DNA from 4 places in the Streptomyces sp. NBC_01314 genome. Region 3 is predicted to be linked to each of the others. Evidence: riboswitches for the same ligand, from Rfam matches in the RefSeq annotation. Region 3 holds a riboswitch; each other region holds the start of a gene.

Region 1 (4,206 bases), 2.5 Mb from region 3:
CGCACCCACCGCATATTCACTCATCGCCACTGACCTGGACGGAACGCTCCTGCGCAGTGACGACACGCTCTCCGACCGGTCCCTCGCCGCGCTGGCGCGGGCCACGAGGGCCGGTGCTCAGCACCTCGTGGTGACGGGACGGCCGGCACCGAGAGTGCGACCACTGCTGGAGGACCTCGGCAGCAGGGGGCTCGCGGTGTGCGGACAGGGCGCGCAGTTGTACGACACCGGCGCGGACCGGCTGCTCTGGTCCGTCACCCTGGACCGGGAACTCGCCGAGACCGCGCTCGGCAAGATCGAGGCGGAGGTCGGACAGGTGTACGCCGCCGTCGACCAGGACGGGGTCGACGGCCTCACCCTGATCGAGCCGGGCTACCTCATGCCGCACCCCACGCTGCCCGCCGTACGGGTGCCGCGCCGGGACGACCTGTGGTGCGAGCCGATCAGCAAGGTGCTGCTGCGCCATCCCTATCTGTCCGACGACGAGTTGGCCTCGGCGGCGCGGATGGCGGTCGGGTCGCTGGCGACGGTCACCATGTCGGGTCCCGGCACCGTCGAACTCCAGCCATGCGGCATCACCAAGGCGACGGGCCTCGCCCTGGCCGCCGACCATCTCGGACTGACCCCGGACCGGACCATCGCCTTCGGTGACATGCCCAACGACATCCCGATGTTCGACTGGGCCGCGCACGGGGTCGCCATGGCCAACGCCCACCCCGAACTCAAGGCCGTCGCCGACGAGGTGACCCTCTCCAACGAGGACGACGGCATCGCGGTGGTGCTGGAGAGGCTCTTCCCGTGAAGGCTCTGCCGTGCACCGCCCTTCCGTGAACGGCTCTTCCCGCACATGCCTGTTCCCCTGGGCCCGCCGGCCCAGGGGAACAGAGTGAAGAAGGTGGAGCAGGTGGAGAAGGTGGAGCTGGAGGGCTTAGTACGCGCCGAAGACGTTGTCGATCGAGCCGTACCTCGCGGCGGCGTAGTTGCACGCCGCCGTGATGTTCGCGACCGGGTCGTAGGGGTCGTACACGGTGCCGGAGACGTGGTACGCGGCGAAGGTCGGGTCGATGACCTGGAGGAGGCCCTTCGACGGGATGCCCGCGGCGGCGTTGGAGTCCCAGTTGTTGATGGCCTGCGGGTTGCCCGACGACTCACGGATGATGTTGCGGTAGATCCCGTCGTACGTCCCGGGAATTCCCTTTTGCGCCATGATGTCCAGCGACTCGCGGATCCAGCCGTCGAGGTTGTTCGCGTACGTCTTGACCGACGCCTGTGTGGCCGTGGAGGCCGTCGACGCCTTCTGCGCCGTGGAGGGCTTCGTCGCGTTCAGCTTCAGCTTCAGGCCCGGCCGGATCAGTGCCGGGTTGTCGCCGATGGCCGCGCGGTTGTTCTTGTAGAGCCGCTGCCAGCCGCCCTTGGTGTGGTGCTTGCGCGAGATGGAGGAGAGCGTGTCACCGGAGGCCACGGTGTACGTCGTGGGCTTGGGCAGGGCCACGGCCGGCGCGGACTGTGGAACCGACTGTACGGAGGTGGCGGCCTGGGTCGGGGCGGCGGCGTTCGCGGTCGTGGCGGCCGTGAGCGGGAGGGCCAGTGCGGCCCCGCCCGTTCCGGCGGCGACGAGGCCGCGGGTCAGCGCGTTGCTTTTGGGGCGGCGGTGTTTGCCTCGTGCGAGCATGGCGGATTCCTCTCCGTCGCCTACGGGGTGAGCTGTCGGGTTCGGGCTGGAGATGCCCGGCCGTGCGTGTCGTCCCGGCGGTCGCTGTGCGTGCGGCGTCCGCCGGGCGTACTGCGCGTGGCTTTACCCCAAGCCGGTCCGAATGGGGAAAATCGGACCGACGGCTTACCTGGGTCCCCCGCTCCTGCCGTGCGTGGATGAGTGGTGATGGGTGGGGGGTCCGGGGCGGCGGCAGGATTCGGCGGTCCGTCCGGACGAGGTGTGAACGTATGCGAGAGCACACGAAGGGAACAAGTCCCGGTTTGGCGCTTTGATCCAGTTGACCTTGAGTTTGCCGCGTTTCGCCCTTGCTGTCGGGGTGCTGTTCATGGCTCAACTTGCCTACCGCAAAGGGAAAGTCGGCGGCATGGAGTGAGGGCGCCGCGCGGGATGCCCGTGACCCAACTCACGGGAGAAGTCGGGTGAAGTGTCGAGTAAGCGGCAAATAGGTCAACTCGGGCTGGAGTGAAGTGGTGCATATGGGTGGAAAGCGGTGGGCCTGCGAGCACGGATTCGCCCGGCCGGGCAGCACGTGGGCGTCTCCGGGGGAGCGGCGGGTACCCGGGGCGGGTCGTCGAGGCCGGGGCGGCACGCGCGTCGGTGAATATCGGCGCGGACCAGTTGATCAAGAATATGGGGAGTGCGGTCCATACCACCCGGGGCGAAGCCGTGGGCGCTCGTGGTGATCGAAAGGTGACCGGATACGCTGACTCGGGTGATGACAGCGACAGATCGACAGACTTTGTCATCGACTGTGAGAGCGACCTAGACCGACCGTGTGACCGTCATCAGACGTCAGCAGACAGGAGAACCCTCGTGACCGTCGTCGAGCCGTTTGGGCTGAGCGCGCGGGACCAGGCTCTCGAAGCCGATGTCCAGGCCGGAATGGCGGCCGTCGAGGAGGGTCTGCTGGAGGCGACCAAGAGCGGGGTCCCGTTCATCCAGGAGGCCGCCCAGCACCTGCTGCGCGCGGGCGGCAAGCGATTCCGGCCGCTGCTGGTGATGCTCGCGGCGCAGTTCGGCGACCCGTACGCGCCGGGTGTCGTGCCCTCGGCGGTGGTGGTCGAGCTGACGCATCTCGCCACGCTGTACCACGACGACGTGATGGACGAGGCCGAGGTGCGCCGGGGCGTGCCGAGCGCCAACGCCCGCTGGGACAACTCCCTGGCCGTGCTGACCGGTGACTTCCTCTTCGCCCGCGCCTCGCACGTCCTCGCCGACCTCGGTCCCGACGCCGTCCGCATCCAGGCCGAGGCCTTCGAGCGGCTGGTCACCGGGCAGATCCTGGAGACCGCCGGGCCGCGCGACGGACGCGACCCGATCGACCACTACCTCGACGTGCTGGGCGGCAAGACCGGGTCGCTGGTCGCGGTCGCCGGGCGGCTCGGCGCGCTGATGGCGGGCGCCGACGAGACCGTGGTCGACGTGCTGACCCAGTACGGGGAGCGGCTCGGTGTCGCCTTCCAGCTCGCGGACGACGTCCTCGACATCGCCTCCGACACGCACGAGTCCGGCAAGACGCCCGGCACGGATCTCCGTGAGGGTGTGCCGACCATGCCGGTGCTGCGGCTGCGTGAGCGCGCGGGGCGGCTGGGGCTGCCGGACGACATCGCCCTGTGCGAACTGCTCGACTCCGACCTCACCGACGACGCCCGCCACGCCGAGGCGCTGGCCCGGCTGCGCGTCCACCCCGCCCTTGAGCAGGCCCGCCGTGACACGGTCCGCTACGCGGAGGAGGCGCGGGCCGTCCTGGCACCGCTCCCGGAGTGCGACGCGAAGGCGGCACTGGTGGAGCTGTGCGACGCGGTGGTGCACCGCGCCGGTTAGCCACCGCCGGCCCCGGACTGCCACCCCCGGCCCCGGACTGCCCACGTCCCGTACGAGGCGGACCACGTCCCGTACGGGATGACGAGGCCGGACCACACCCATCCACCGCTAGCGCGTGCGTTCGACCGGCGGCGCCATCCCTGACGACCCCTACGGGGTGCGGGGATGCGCCGCCTCGCCATGTCATCCCGTGCGGGTCGCCATGTCATCCCGTAGCAGTACACGGAGTTGAGTCCCGAGTCTGACGATTCCCGTCCGCCGATTTGGTCAGATGGGTATCACCACTCCTCACCGATTCGGGTGAGAATGGCGGCTCCGAGTAGACGCCGCCGCCGACGACGGAGGTAAGGCACACATGGCACCGTACGAAACCGACGACAGCACCCGGTCCGGCGACGCCGCCGCGCTCGCGGCCGAGGCCGAGGAGATGCGCTCGGCACGGCGACGCAAGGCCGCGCGGTACGTCGTCCCGGTCACCGTGCTGGGCGTGGCCGCCGCGACCATCGGGCTCGTCCCGGCCTTCGCCGGCTCCGGCGACCCCGATCTGCCGAAGATCAGCGCGCAGGAACTCATCGAGAAGATCGCCGCGTCGGACGTACAGCAGGTGTCCGGCACGGTGAAGATCACCACGGATCTGGGCCTGCCCGACCTGGGCGGTCTCGTGGGTG
Region 2 (4,206 bases), 2.3 Mb from region 3:
ACAGCCGTTCACGCGCGCGGGTGATGCCGACGTACGCGAGGCGACGCTCCTCCTCCAGTTCCTTGGCCTGGCCGAGGGCGCGCATGTGCGGGAAGACGCCGTCCTCCATGCCGGTCAGGAAGACGACCGGGAACTCCAGGCCCTTGGCGGTGTGGAGGGTCATGAGCGTGATGACGCCCGAGCCGTCCTCCTCGTCGTCCGGGATCTGGTCGGAGTCGGCGACCAGCGCCACCCGCTCCAGGAAGGCGGGGAGCCCGACGGGAGTCGCGGCCGCCGCCTCGCCCTCACCTTCCGCGGCCCCGGACTCCTGCTCGAACTCCAGTGCCACGGCGGCGAGTTCCTGGAGGTTCTCGATGCGGGTCTCGTCCTGCGGGTCGGTCGACGCCTGCAACTCGGCCAGGTAGCCGGTGCGTTCGAGGACCGCCTCCAGGATGGTGGCCGGTCCGGCGCCGGACTCGACGACGGTCCGCAGGTCCTCCATCAGCGTGTTGAACCGCTTGACGGCGTTCGTCGACCGGGCCGCCATGCCGTACGCCTCGTCGACGCGCTTCAAGGCCTGCGGGAAGCTGATCTTCTCGCGCTGCGAGAGAGCGTCGATCATGGCCTCGGCGCGGTCGCCGATGCCGCGCTTGGGCACGTTGAGGATGCGGCGCAGCGGGACAGAGTCCTCCGGGTTGGCGAGAACGCGCAGGTACGCGAGGACGTCCCGGACCTCCTTGCGCTCGTAGAAGCGGACACCGCCGACGACCTTGTAGGGCAGGCCGACGCGGATGAAGATCTCTTCGAAGACTCGGGACTGGGCGTTCGTCCGGTAGAAGACGGCGACGTCGCCGGCCTTCGCGTCGCCCGCGTCCGTCAGTCGGTCTATCTCGTCGGCGACGAACTGGGCCTCGTCGTGCTCGGTGTCGGCGACATAGCCGGTGATCTGCGCACCCGCGCCCGCGTTCGTCCACAGGTTCTTGGGGCGGCGGGACTCGTTGCGCTCGATGACGGCGTTGGCCGCGCTCAGGATGGTCTGGGTGGAGCGGTAGTTCTGCTCCAGCAGGATCGTCGTCGCGTCCGGGTAGTCCTCCTCGAACTGGAGGATGTTCCGGATGGTCGCGCCGCGGAACGCGTAGATCGACTGGTCCGCGTCACCCACGACGCAGAGCTCGGCGGGGGGTACGTCCCACTCGGCGGGCGGTACGCCAACGGGGTGCTCGGAGGTACCGACCAGCTCTCTGACCAGGGCGTACTGGGCGTGGTTGGTGTCCTGGTACTCGTCGACGAGCACATGCCGGAAGCGGCGGTGGTAGTGCTCGGCGACGTCCGGGAAGGCACGCAGCAGATTGACCGTCGTCATGATCAGGTCGTCGAAGTCGAGCGCGTTCGCCTCGCGGAGGCGGGACTGGTAGAGCGCGTAGGCCTGCGCGAGGGTCTTCTCGAAACCGTCGGAGGCCTGGGCGGCGAAGTCCTCCTCGTCGATCAGCTCGTTCTTCAGGTTCGAGATCTTGGCGCTGAAGGACTTGGGCGGGAAGCGCTTGGGATCGAGGTCCAGGTCACGGCAGACGAGCGCCATCAGCCGCTTGCTGTCGGCCGCGTCGTAGATCGAGAAGGAGGACGTGAAGCCGAGTCTCTTCGACTCGCGCCTCAGGATCCGTACGCACGCGCTGTGGAAGGTCATGACCCACATCGCGTTGGCGCGCGGTCCGACGAGGTGCTCGACGCGCTCCTTCATCTCGCCCGCGGCCTTGTTGGTGAAGGTGATCGCGAGGATCTGGCCCGGGTGGACCTGCCGCTCGCCGAGCAGATGCGCGATGCGGTGGGTGAGCACCCGGGTCTTGCCGGAGCCGGCACCGGCCACGATGAGCAGGGGCGAGCCCGCGTGGACCACGGCCGCGCGCTGGTTCTCGTTCAGCCCGTCCAGGAGCGCCGCCGCGTCGATCGCCGGGCGGGGGGCGCCGTCGCGGTAGTAGGCGTCCCGGTCCGGAGGCGCGTCGAACTTCCCACCGAACAGATCGTCCGGAAGCGGCTCCGGTACGTGATCGTCCTCGGGCGGCGGCGGGGGTTCCTCCGCGTGGCCGCGAGGGGCCTGGAGGTCCGCCAGGAAGCTGTCGTCAAAGAGGCTGCTCATCGCTCTCCGAGTCTAGGCGCCCCCACTGACAGCGAGAGGCCGCCCCGGGAAGTCCGCACCCGACACTCACCGCGACCGCCGTGCGACGGTGAGCCATCGAGCGTACCGCTTGTCGCGCCGAAGAGGCTAAGGTCACGAAAACGTATCGGGCATATCGCACATCAACCTTCACACGGGCCACACGAGTTGGCTAGCTTTTTCCTTAGGGCCGTACGACCCAACCGGCGAACGTCGCCGGGCCGCACAGCCTCCGCCGAGTCCGGTATGCCTCCCGAGGCCGCCGGAGCCGGGGACCCACCGATCTCTGGGGTGAATCGACCCGACCGCCGCACGCGGCAAGGGTCGTAGGGCAAACCTTCCGAAGCTTGCGCCCGAACCCGACAGCTAACCCGGTAGGCGGACAACGGAAGGAGACGCCGAACCATGGCGCCGCACCGCAAGCCGCGTCCGGCCGGAACGCGCGCGGGCATACGCACCCCCGCTCTCGCCACGGCCGCCCTCACCTCCGTGGCCCTGCTCTCCCAGACGGCCGCCGCCGCGCCCTCGACCGACGACAAGCCGAGCCTGGAGGAAGTCGAGAAGAAGGTCGACGACCTCTACCGCAAGGCCGGTTCGGCGACCGAGAACTACAGCGCGGCCAAGGAGAGGACGACCAGGCCGAAGAAACAGGTCGACACCCTCCCCGACGGGGTCGCCAAGCGCACGGGGAAACCCGACGGGGCGCCGGGGGAACTCGGTTCGTCCGCCGCGGCCCAGTACCTCGCGGGCGCCGCCGCCCCCGACCAGGCCTCGCCGCTCCTGGCGGACGACCCGCAGGGCTACCTCGACCAGAACCAGCTGACGGACCGGTTGACCGATCGCCGGCAGGACGCCGTCGACAACACGTACGTCACCCAGCAGGCCGAGTCGACGGAGCAGCGTCAGGGGGCGAGCGACAGCCTCGAACAGCTCACCGAGTCACAGAACACCCTCAAGAGCAGCAAGGCCAAGGTCCAGGCGAAGCTCGCCGTGGCCCGCACCCTGCTCTCCACCCTCACCACCGAGGAGAAGGCCCGGCTCGCCGCGATCGAACAGCGCGAGCAGGAGGAGGCCGACCGCGAGGCCGCCGAGGAACTCGCGCGGCAGCAGGCGGCACAGACGGCGCCCCAGGCAGCCCAGGAGACTCAGGAGACCCAGGAAGCTCAGGGCACCCAGGGAGGCCAGGGAACCCGGGAGGAGGCCTCCTCCGGCACCGAGACGTCCACCGGCACCGCCGTCAGGACGACCGCCCCGGCCGAGGACTCCACCTACGCCTCGAAGGCCGCCAAGGCCCTCGCCTTCGCCCGCGCGCAGATCGGCAAGCCGTACGTCTGGGGCGCCACCGGCCCCGGCTCCTACGACGGCTCCGGCCTCACCCAGGCCGCCTGGAAGGCCGCCGGCGTCGACCTCCCCCGTGCCACCTACGAGCAGGCCACCGCGGGCGCGACCGTCTCCCTCGCCAACGCCAGACCGGGCGACCTCGTCTTCTTCTACGACAACATCGGCCACGTCGGCCTCTACATCGGCAACGGCATGATGATCCATTCCCCGAAGCCGGGAGCGTACGTCCGCGAGGAGTCGGTCTTCTCCGACGGGGAGTCGTCGATCCACAGCGTGGTGCGGCCGGCGTAGACCCTCACAGCACCAGCGGCTCCAGCCCTCGTACCCCCTCACGGAACTGGTGCACCGCCGCCCACGCCACCTCGGGCTCGGTCGCCGGCTGCGCGCGGGCGGGTGCCGGCCGGTCCAGCCACTCGGGGGAGGTCTCCCACAGGTGGGTGAGGGCGGTGTCGGCGGCGGGTCCGGTGCAGGTGCGCAGCACAGTCGCGCCGAGGTACCGGTAGGCCCGGACCTGTTCCACGGCGCGCACCGTCCCGTACTCGGCCGTGGTCGACAGGTCGGGCGCCCGGCGGATCAACCGCTCCCAGTTGTCGGGGAGCACGGGCGCCTGGGAGGCCCCGGCCATCCAGCGCAGGGCCTCCCGGGCCCCGTCTCCACCGAGCGAGGAGGTGAAGCGGGTCTGCGCGGTGAGCACGGCGGCCGCGTCAGTACGGATCAGCTCCAGGGTGAGATCG
Region 3 (4,206 bases):
GACCCCGCCCGCGGAAACCGGCGTGGCCGTGTACTCGGCGACGTACGGCCCTTCCAGCTTCCGCCTGAACCAGACCGTGGCCCCGGCCGGCACGTCGACGTCCAGCACACCGCGCGAGGCCGTGACCGCGCCGCCCCTCTCCAGTTCCACGGCCCACTGCCCGAGACCGTGCCGGAAGTCGTCGGCGGCGATCAGCCGACCGCGACGCCGACGCGCGTTCGCGGACACCGCCCCCGCCGGACCGAACGCCACGAGGGCGGCACCGGCGGCGATGGCTCCGAAAGCTCTACGGGTGGTCATGACGCTCCTTGTGTTGGTGCCGTACGGGAAGTGCGGGCGATGGCGGGCCGCGGTATCCGGCGGGTCTCGGAGCCGAGGCGGTGGTCCGTGTACGTCGACTGGAGGTGGCCGCGGACGGTCCGGCCCAGCCGGTACGCGGCGTTGTGGGCGAGCGGGTGGTCGCGGGTCCTCGTCGGTTCGGTGGTGGTGCAGAGCCGCATGGCTGTGTGGTCGGCGGTCTCGGCGAGGGTCTCCTCGCGCCGGTCGCCGACGATGTCGCCGTCGTAGAACGGGGTCGCGTCGCGGGCCGCGGAGTCGACACCGGCCGGGTCGCAGGTCTTCGTGCCGGACTCCGTCGCCGGGTCCCACTCGGAGACGTGGGTGTGGTCCAGGAGTTCCGAACCCCTGTCGCCGTCCCACCGGATGGAGAAGTCGACGCCAGGGGTGGTCGTGGCGACCTTGCCGTCCTGGACGTTGCAGACGCGCGCGCCGGGCGCGAGGCCGCTCCGGTCGAGGCCGCTCCGGTCGACGGCGTACAGCCGTTTCGGGCCGCCGTCCACCGACACGTGGATCTGCGCGGGCGAGGTGACGGACGTGACGTCGAACGGGGCGCGGACGCTGCCACCGGTGAAGCGGAAGCGCGGCCGGGAGCCGGAGTTGACGGTGACGGCGGCCTCGACGGTGCGGCTCCCGTGCCCCTCGTGGACGAGCCGTCGGCCATCGGGACGCACCAGGCCCGGCTCATTGGAGGCGAGCGCGGGCGGAAAGGCCCCGGCTGGAAGCCCCACGGCCAACGCGCCGCTCACGAGGACGCGGCTTTCGACGGCAGTGCGTCGGTCGACGCCGGACACGGAGACCTCCGAAGACACAGAAAGCGCTTACAGAGATCACTGTGTCCGCACACGCGCACCCCTGTCGAGTCTTCGATCAGCCATGCCACAAGACCGCAATACGGTGATCGCGCATCGCCGCGGGCCGGAACGAGAGCAGCCGACGCGGAGGAGGGCCGGCCCTCCAGGAACGCCGAAGGCCGGCCCCCTGGTCACGGGGGCCGGCCTTCGGCGCGGTCGGGCGGCGGAGCCTCAGACGCTGACGCCCTTCGAGCGGAGGTAGGCCAGCGGGTCGATGTCCGAGCCGTAGTCGGGGGTGGTGCGGATCTCGAAGTGGAGGTGCGGCCCGGTGACGTTGCCGGTCGCGCCCGAGAGGCCGATCTGCTGGCCGCCGCTCACGGACTGCCCCGCGGAGACGGAGATCGAGGACAGGTGGGCGTACTGGGCGTAGTAGCCGTCGGCGAGCTTGATGACGACCTGGTTGCCGTACGCGCCGCCCCAGCCGGCGGAGACGACGGTGCCCGCGCCCACGGCCTTGAGGGTGGTCCCGGTCGGGGCGACGAAGTCGACGCCCGTGTGGTAGCCGCTGGACCACATGCTGCCCGCGGTCTTGTACGCGGTGCCGATGGTGGCGCCCTGGAGGGGCAGGCTGAAGCCGGAGCTGCTGGACGACGAGGACTGGCCGTTCGACGTGGAGGTCGACGCCTGCGTGTCCTTCGACTCCTGCGTCGACGAGCCTGAGGGCTTCGACGACTCGGACGACTCGGCGGACTTCGACGACTTCGAGGACTGCGACAGCTGGGGCTTCGTCGACGACTGCGACGTACCGCCCGACGCGGCCTGGCCACCGATGCTGAGCCTGAGGCCCGGGTGGATGAGCGAGGGGTCGGAGCCGACCGCCTCGCGGTTGTCCGAGTAGAGCTGCTTCCAGCCCCCCTCGACGTCCTGCTCGTCCGCGATCTTCGCGAGGTAGTCGCCGACCTTCACCGAATAGGTCTTCGTCGCCGCCTTCTTGGTGGCGCTCTTCTCCGCCTGCGCGGCCTTCTCTGCCTGCTCGAACCGTGCGCCGGCCTCGGCCACGGCCTTCTCGGTGGCGATCGTGGCCGTCTTCTCGGACGCACCGGAAACGGCGGCCGTCGGGGTCGCGGCGTGGGCGCCGGCAGCTCCGATCAGCGGCAGCGCGAGCGCCGCGCCACCGGTCCCGGCGGCGGCGATCGAGCGGGTGAGACGTTGGGACTTCGGACGGCGGTGCTTACCCTTCGCGGGCATGGTGCATTCCTCTCCGGCGCCTGCGAGGTGAGCTGTCGGGTGCGGACTGGAGATGTCCGGCCGTGCTTGCGCACGGCTTTACCCCTAGCCGTTCCGGAGACCGGAACAGGCGGTAATACCTGTGGGTCCCCCGCTCCTGCCGTGGATCAGGTCGGTTTGCGGCTCCGGTCGGCGGCAGGATTGGGCGTCCGTCCGGATTGACGCCGAACGTAAGCGACTTGTGCCCACAGAGACAACTATTGGGACTTCCTGTGCGTCTTCCTACCTGATCCTTACATCAATTCACGATTACACTCCGTAAAAGGCCGGTCTTGAGCATTCACCAACGGCCCTGCAAGCACATACGAATTACGTGCACATGGCGACAGCGGAACGTCACGAATATGACGCTGCTCACGCACCTACGCGCCAGTAGAGCTCATTTCAGGGCTTGTTGGAATTACGGCTGTATTTCGGACAGATCACTCAAGTGCGACGCAGGCGGATAACCGTCGCATCGAAGTCACCGCGCAGCCCCGTCCGCAATCCGTGATGCAACAGCACGGCACCTCGATGCGATTCGCCCGTTTCGCGGCACTCGTACGTTTCTGTCGGGTCGAGTCCGCGCAGCCGGAGCGGGGCCGGCGCCTCGCCGTAGTGCTGGGCCTGGAGCCAGGCGAGGACGACGATCTCGTCGCCGTGGACGTACTGCACGGCACTCAGTCCGCCTGTCGGCGGCCGCAGCCGGTAGAGGTCCCCTCGCTGCACGACCGGCCGGATCTCCTTGTACAGCTCGACCCAGCTCCCCGCCTCGGCCAGCTCCTCCTCCGTCCACTCGGTGAGGTCGCCGCCGACGCCGAGCACACCCGCCATGGCGCTGACGAAGCGGAACCGCAACGTGCTGACCCGGCCGTTGAGCTGGTTGTTCGGGCTGTCGGTGACCCACGCGGCCATGGTCCGGGCCGGGTGGATCTGGCTGAAGCCGTGCTGGATGGCGAGCCGGTCGAGCGGATCGGTGTTGTCGGACGTCCACACCTGATCCGTCCGGGCCATCACCCCGAGGTCGATCCGGCCGCCGCCGCCCGAGCACGACTCGAACGCCACCCCCGGGTGCGCGGCACGCAGCCGGTCCAGCAGGGCGTAGAAGGCGCGCACGTGCTCCACCCACAGCTTCTGCGGGTACGGCTCCCCGGGCCAGCCGGCGTCCGTGAAGCAGCGATTGAAGTCCCACTTCACATAGTCGATCGGCGCGCTGGACAGGAGTGTGTCCAGCCGTTCCCAGAGGTATTCCTGGACGTCCTCGCGCGCGAGGTTGAGTACGAGCTGATTACGCAGCTCCGTCCGCTTTCGTCCTGGTTGGAACTGTGCCCATTCGGGATGCGCCCGGTACAGCTCACTGTCCGGGTTGATCATCTCGGGCTCGACCCAGATGCCGAACTGCATACCGAGGGTGCGCACATAGTCGGCGAGCGGCTTCAGCCCCTTCGGGAAGCGGTCCGGATTGGGTGTCCAGTCGCCGAGGCCGGCCCGGTCGCTCGTACGCGCCCCGAACCAGCCGTCGTCCACGACGAACAGCTCGACCCCGATGGCAGCCGCCCGCCGGGCGAGCGTCCCCTGCTGTTCCTCGGAGATGTCGAACTCGGTGGCCTCCCAGGAGTTGAAGAGCACCGGCCGGTCCTGGTCCGCGTCCGGGATGACGTACGTCCGCTGGTACGCGTGCCAGGCGCGGCTGGCCCCGCCGTGGCCGCCGTCGCTCCACAGGCCGGCGAAGACGGGCGTGGTGAACGTCTCCCCCGTGTCCAGCCGCAGCAGACCGGACTCGTCGTATCCGGCGCCGCCGGTGATCTGT
Region 4 (4,206 bases), 1.1 Mb from region 3:
CGTGACCGTACGGCCGTGACGGCCGGGTTCGGCCTGCTGCGGCTGGCCGGCGCGCCCTCCGTGGCGTGGATGGACGTGAAGACCTCCGGTGACGTCGAGGTGCCCGTCATCGAGGCCGCCGTCGACGAGGAACTCGCCCGGTTCGCCGCGGAGGGCCCCACGGCGGAGGAGATGGAGCGCGCCCAGGCCCAGCTGGAGCGCGAGTGGCTGGACCGGCTCGGCACGGTCTCGGGCCGCGCCGACGAACTGTGCCGGTACGCGGTCCTGTTCGGCGACCCGAAGCTCGCCCTCACCGCCGTCGACCGTGTCCTCGAAGTGACGGCCGACGAGGTCCAGGAGATCGCCAAGGCGCGCCTCAGGCCCGACAACCGCGCAGTGCTCGTGTACGAGCCCGTCGCCGGCGAAGAGGGCGCCGAAGAGGAAGCCGCCGAGGCGGACGCCGTCGAAACCACCGACGAGAACGAGGAGTCGGCGAAGTGACCGAGCTCGCGACCATGGACTTCCACCCGCAGCCCCAGGCCGGCGACGCCAGGCCCTGGGCGTTCCCGGCACCCGAGCGCGGCACCCTGGACAACGGCCTGACCGTGCTCCACTGTCACCGCCCCGGCCAGCAGGTCGTCGCCGTCGAGGTCATCCTCGACGCGCCCCTGGACGCCGAGCCGACCGGCCTCGACGGCGTCGCCACCATCATGACCAGGGCGTTCTCCGAGGGCACCGACAAGCACACGGCCGAGGAGTTCGCCGCCGAGCTGGAGCGCTGCGGCGCCACCCTGGACTCGCACGCCGACCACCCCTGCGTACGCCTGTCCCTCGAAGTGCCCGTGTCACGGCTGGAGAAAGCCCTCGGGCTGCTCGCCGACGCGCTGCGGGCACCCGCGTTCGAGGACAGCGAGATCGAGCGGCTGGTGGCCAACCGGCTCGACGAGATCCCGCACGAGACCGCCAACCCGGGCCGCCGGGCCGCCAAGGAGCTCTACAGGCAGCTGTTCCCGGCCACGTCCCGCATGTCGCGGCCCCGCCAGGGCACCGAGGAGACCGTGGAGGGCATCGACTCCGCGGCCGTACGCGCCTTCTACGAGCGGCACGTACGCCCCGCGACAGCCACCGCCGTGGTGGTCGGCGACCTCACCGGGGTCGACCTCGACACGCTGCTCGGCGAGACCCTGGGCGCCTGGACCGGCTCCGCGGCCAAGCCGAGCACCGTGCCGTCGGTGAGCGCCGACGACACCGGGCGGGTGATCATCGTGGACCGCCCCGGCTCCGTACAGACCCAGTTGCTCATCGGCCGGGTGGGCGCCGACCGGCACGACCGTGTGTGGCCCGCCCAGGTGCTCGGCACCTACTGCCTCGGTGGCACCCTCACCTCCCGTCTGGACCGGGTCCTGCGCGAGGAGAAGGGCTACACCTACGGGGTGCGCGCGTTCGGCCAGGTGCTGCGTTCCGCGCCCGACGGCTCGGGCACGGCGATGCTCGCCATCAGCGGCTCCGTCGACACACCCAACACCGGTCCGGCGCTCGACGACCTGTGGACCGTGCTGCGCACGCTGGCCGCCGAGGGGTTGACCGACACCGAGCGTGACGTCGCCGTGCAGAACCTCGTCGGGGTCGCCCCCCTCAAGTTCGAGACCGCCGCGGCCGTGGCGAACACGCTGGCCGACCAGGTCGAGCAGCACCTGCCGGACGACTACCAGTCGACGCTTTACCGCCAACTCGCCGCCACCGGCACGGTGGAGGCCACCGCGGCCGTCGTGAGCGCCTTCCCGGTGGACCGTCTGGTGACCGTGCTCGTCGGGGACGCCGCGCAGATCGAGGAGCCGGTCAGGGCCCTCGGAATCGGTGAAGTCACCGTCGTACCGGCCGAGTAGGAACCGGACGAAAAGACGCGCGCCTGTGGGGCCCTGGTGACTGAAGAGTCACCAGGGCCCACGTTTGTCCGTATTGATGGCGGAGGTTGCGTGTCTGACCTGTGGCGTACTTAACAAATCCTGTGATCCGTTTGTTATTTCGAAGGCGGCCCACTTAGCGTCGGTCCGGCTGTTCGTCAGAAGTTCGCCGCAGCCGCGGCACCGGACAGTCATCGCCGAGTCCCCGCATGGCGCGAGCCAGGGGAGCCGGGGACCCACCGAAGTCCCTGGGGTGAATCGGGTGCCCTTCGCGAGCCACGCGAAACGAGGGGTGGCCGTAGGAGACCTTCCTGCTCCGAACCCGTCAGCTAACCCGGTAGGCGAGAGGGAAGGAAAGGACCACCCACTTCATGGCGTTCACCCGCGCCCCCGGGAAGCACCGCCGCCCCGGCCGTGTACAGCGCACGACCACGAGGAACGTGGGCGTCGCCGCTCTCACCACCACCGGTGTCATCGGCACCCTGGCCGCCCCCGCGCTCGCCGCGGAGGAGCCCGCAGTCGAGCAGACCGGCCTGAACCAGATCATCGTGCTCGGCGACACGGTCGCCGACCAGGTGGACGCCCAGGCCGCCGCCCAGCAGCAGGCCGCCGAGGTGGCCGCGGTCAAGAAGAAGGCACAGGAGGAGGCCAGGAAGGCCGCCGCCGAGAAGGCCGAGCAGGAACGTGCCGTCGCCAAGGAGCGCGAGGAGATCAAGGCCCGTGCCGCCCGTGCGGCCGAGCGCGAGCGCCTCAACACCTATGTCTCCCCCATCAGCGGCTCGTACATCTCCACCGGCTACAAGGCCGGCGGCGCCGTCTGGTCCTCCGGCAGCCACACCGGCGTCGACTTCCACGCCGCCACCGGCACGTCCGTCCTGGCGGTCGGCTCCGGCACCGTCGTGGAGGCGGGCTGGGGCGGCGCGTACGGCAACAACATCGTCATCAAGATGACCGACGGCACGTACACCCAGTACGGCCACCTGTCGTCCATCGGCGTCTCCGTCGGCCAGACGGTCACCCCCGGCCAGCAGATCGGCCTCTCCGGGGCGACCGGCAACGTCACCGGCCCGCATCTGCACTTCGAGGCCCGGACGACGGCCGAGTACGGCTCGGACATCGACCCTGTCGCCTACCTGCGCTCGCACGGCGTGAACGTCTGACGCAACTCGCGCGGCGCACTCCGGCGCGACGCTCCACGCTTCCCCGAAGGCCCCGGCTCACCGAGCCGGGGCTTTTCGCGTTGTGACGTACCTCCTGTCCAAAAAATATCCCTGGATTCCGGCCTGCCATCGGAAATTCCGGCCCGCTGCAATAGAGTCGCTGGAACACACGTCAACTATCGACGTTTCACGGGGATTAAGGCGGAGGTCGGTATGCGTATTCCGGCGCACTCGGTATGCACGGCGATCCGTGATGACATCGTCGCGGGTGTCTACGAGCGCGGCAGCCGTCTCACCGAGGAACTGCTCGCCCGCCGGTACGGCGTCAGCCGGGTCCCCGTGCGCGAGGCGCTGCGCACGCTGGAGGCCGAGGGCTTCGTGGTGACCCGCCGGCACGCGGGCGCGTGCGTCGCCGAGCCGACCGAACTGGAGGCCGCCGACCTGCTGGAGATGCGCATGCTGCTGGAGCCGCTGGGCGCCGCCCGCGCCGCCCAGCGCCGCACGGAGGCGCACCTCAAAGTGTTGCGCGGCCTGGTCAGGCTGGGCCAGGAGCGGGCCAGGAGGGGCACCAGCGAGGATCTGCGCTCCCTGGGCGGCTGGTTCCACGAGACGCTCGCACAGGCGTCCGGCAGCCCCGCCCTGACCTCGACGCTCGCCCAGCTGCGGCACAAGATCGCCTGGATGTACGCGGTCGAGGCACCCGCCAACCCCGTGGAGTCCTGGGCGGAGCACGGCGGCATCGTGGACGCCGTCGCGCGCGGCGACAGCGACCGGGCCCGGACGATCACGTCCCTGCACACCGAGCGCGCCACCGCCGTGCACCGGCTCCGATTTCCGGGCGGGGCCGGCGGGACGGAACGCCCGGAGCGTGTGAGGACTTCGCAACATTCCGTAAACACGCCGAGCCTGCGGCATTAACACGGGAGCCGTATACAAAGAAGGAAGAATTCCGCGGGGCATTTTTTCCGCTGCCCGCGGAACGAAAACGGGACGAAAAAGCGAAGGGCCCGCCCGATAAATCGGACGAGCCCTTCGGTGTGTGTGCGGGTGGCCTTTCAGGCCTTTTCCGTTTCGGCTACCCCACCTACCCGGTTACCCGGCTACCCGTCTGTTCAGACCGTCTCGGGGAGTTCTTCGAGCCCCTCGGCCACGAGCTTCGCCAG

What was found. Region 3 has a riboswitch for cyclic di-AMP ahead of OG622_RS09390 (M23 family metallopeptidase). Riboswitches for the same ligand answer to the same signal wherever they lie in the genome.
Region 1: another riboswitch for cyclic di-AMP. It lies ahead of OG622_RS20255 (transglycosylase SLT domain-containing protein); the one in region 3 lies ahead of OG622_RS09390 (M23 family metallopeptidase).
Region 2: another riboswitch for cyclic di-AMP. It lies ahead of OG622_RS19295 (C40 family peptidase); the one in region 3 lies ahead of OG622_RS09390 (M23 family metallopeptidase).
Region 4: another riboswitch for cyclic di-AMP. It lies ahead of OG622_RS14250 (M23 family metallopeptidase); the one in region 3 lies ahead of OG622_RS09390 (M23 family metallopeptidase).

What each region holds. Positions count from the first base shown of each region.
Region 1 is NZ_CP108394.1:4,618,986-4,623,191, reverse strand. It holds gene OG622_RS20260 (HAD family hydrolase) at 1-802, shown strand, start outside; gene OG622_RS20255 (transglycosylase SLT domain-containing protein) at 929-1,672, opposite strand; cyclic di-AMP (ydaO/yuaA leader) riboswitch at 1,677-1,882, opposite strand; gene OG622_RS20250 (polyprenyl synthetase family protein) at 2,528-3,538, shown strand; gene OG622_RS20245 (outer membrane lipoprotein carrier protein LolA) at 3,894-4,206, shown strand, end outside.
Region 2 is NZ_CP108394.1:4,409,859-4,414,064, forward strand. It holds gene pcrA (DNA helicase PcrA) at 1-2,113, opposite strand, end outside; cyclic di-AMP (ydaO/yuaA leader) riboswitch at 2,355-2,528, shown strand; gene OG622_RS19295 (C40 family peptidase) at 2,537-3,763, shown strand; gene OG622_RS19300 (hypothetical protein) at 3,768-4,206, opposite strand, start outside.
Region 3 is NZ_CP108394.1:2,109,508-2,113,713, forward strand. It holds gene OG622_RS09380 (DUF6250 domain-containing protein) at 1-300, opposite strand, end outside; gene OG622_RS09385 (hypothetical protein) at 297-1,130, opposite strand; gene OG622_RS09390 (M23 family metallopeptidase) at 1,362-2,378, opposite strand; cyclic di-AMP (ydaO/yuaA leader) riboswitch at 2,383-2,541, opposite strand; gene OG622_RS09395 (alpha-galactosidase) at 2,844-4,206, opposite strand, start outside.
Region 4 is NZ_CP108394.1:3,219,034-3,223,239, reverse strand. It holds gene OG622_RS14260 (M16 family metallopeptidase) at 1-480, shown strand, start outside; gene OG622_RS14255 (M16 family metallopeptidase) at 477-1,865, shown strand; cyclic di-AMP (ydaO/yuaA leader) riboswitch at 2,069-2,242, shown strand; gene OG622_RS14250 (M23 family metallopeptidase) at 2,255-3,043, shown strand; gene OG622_RS14245 (GntR family transcriptional regulator) at 3,257-3,961, shown strand; gene OG622_RS14240 (HPr family phosphocarrier protein) at 4,156-4,206, opposite strand, start outside.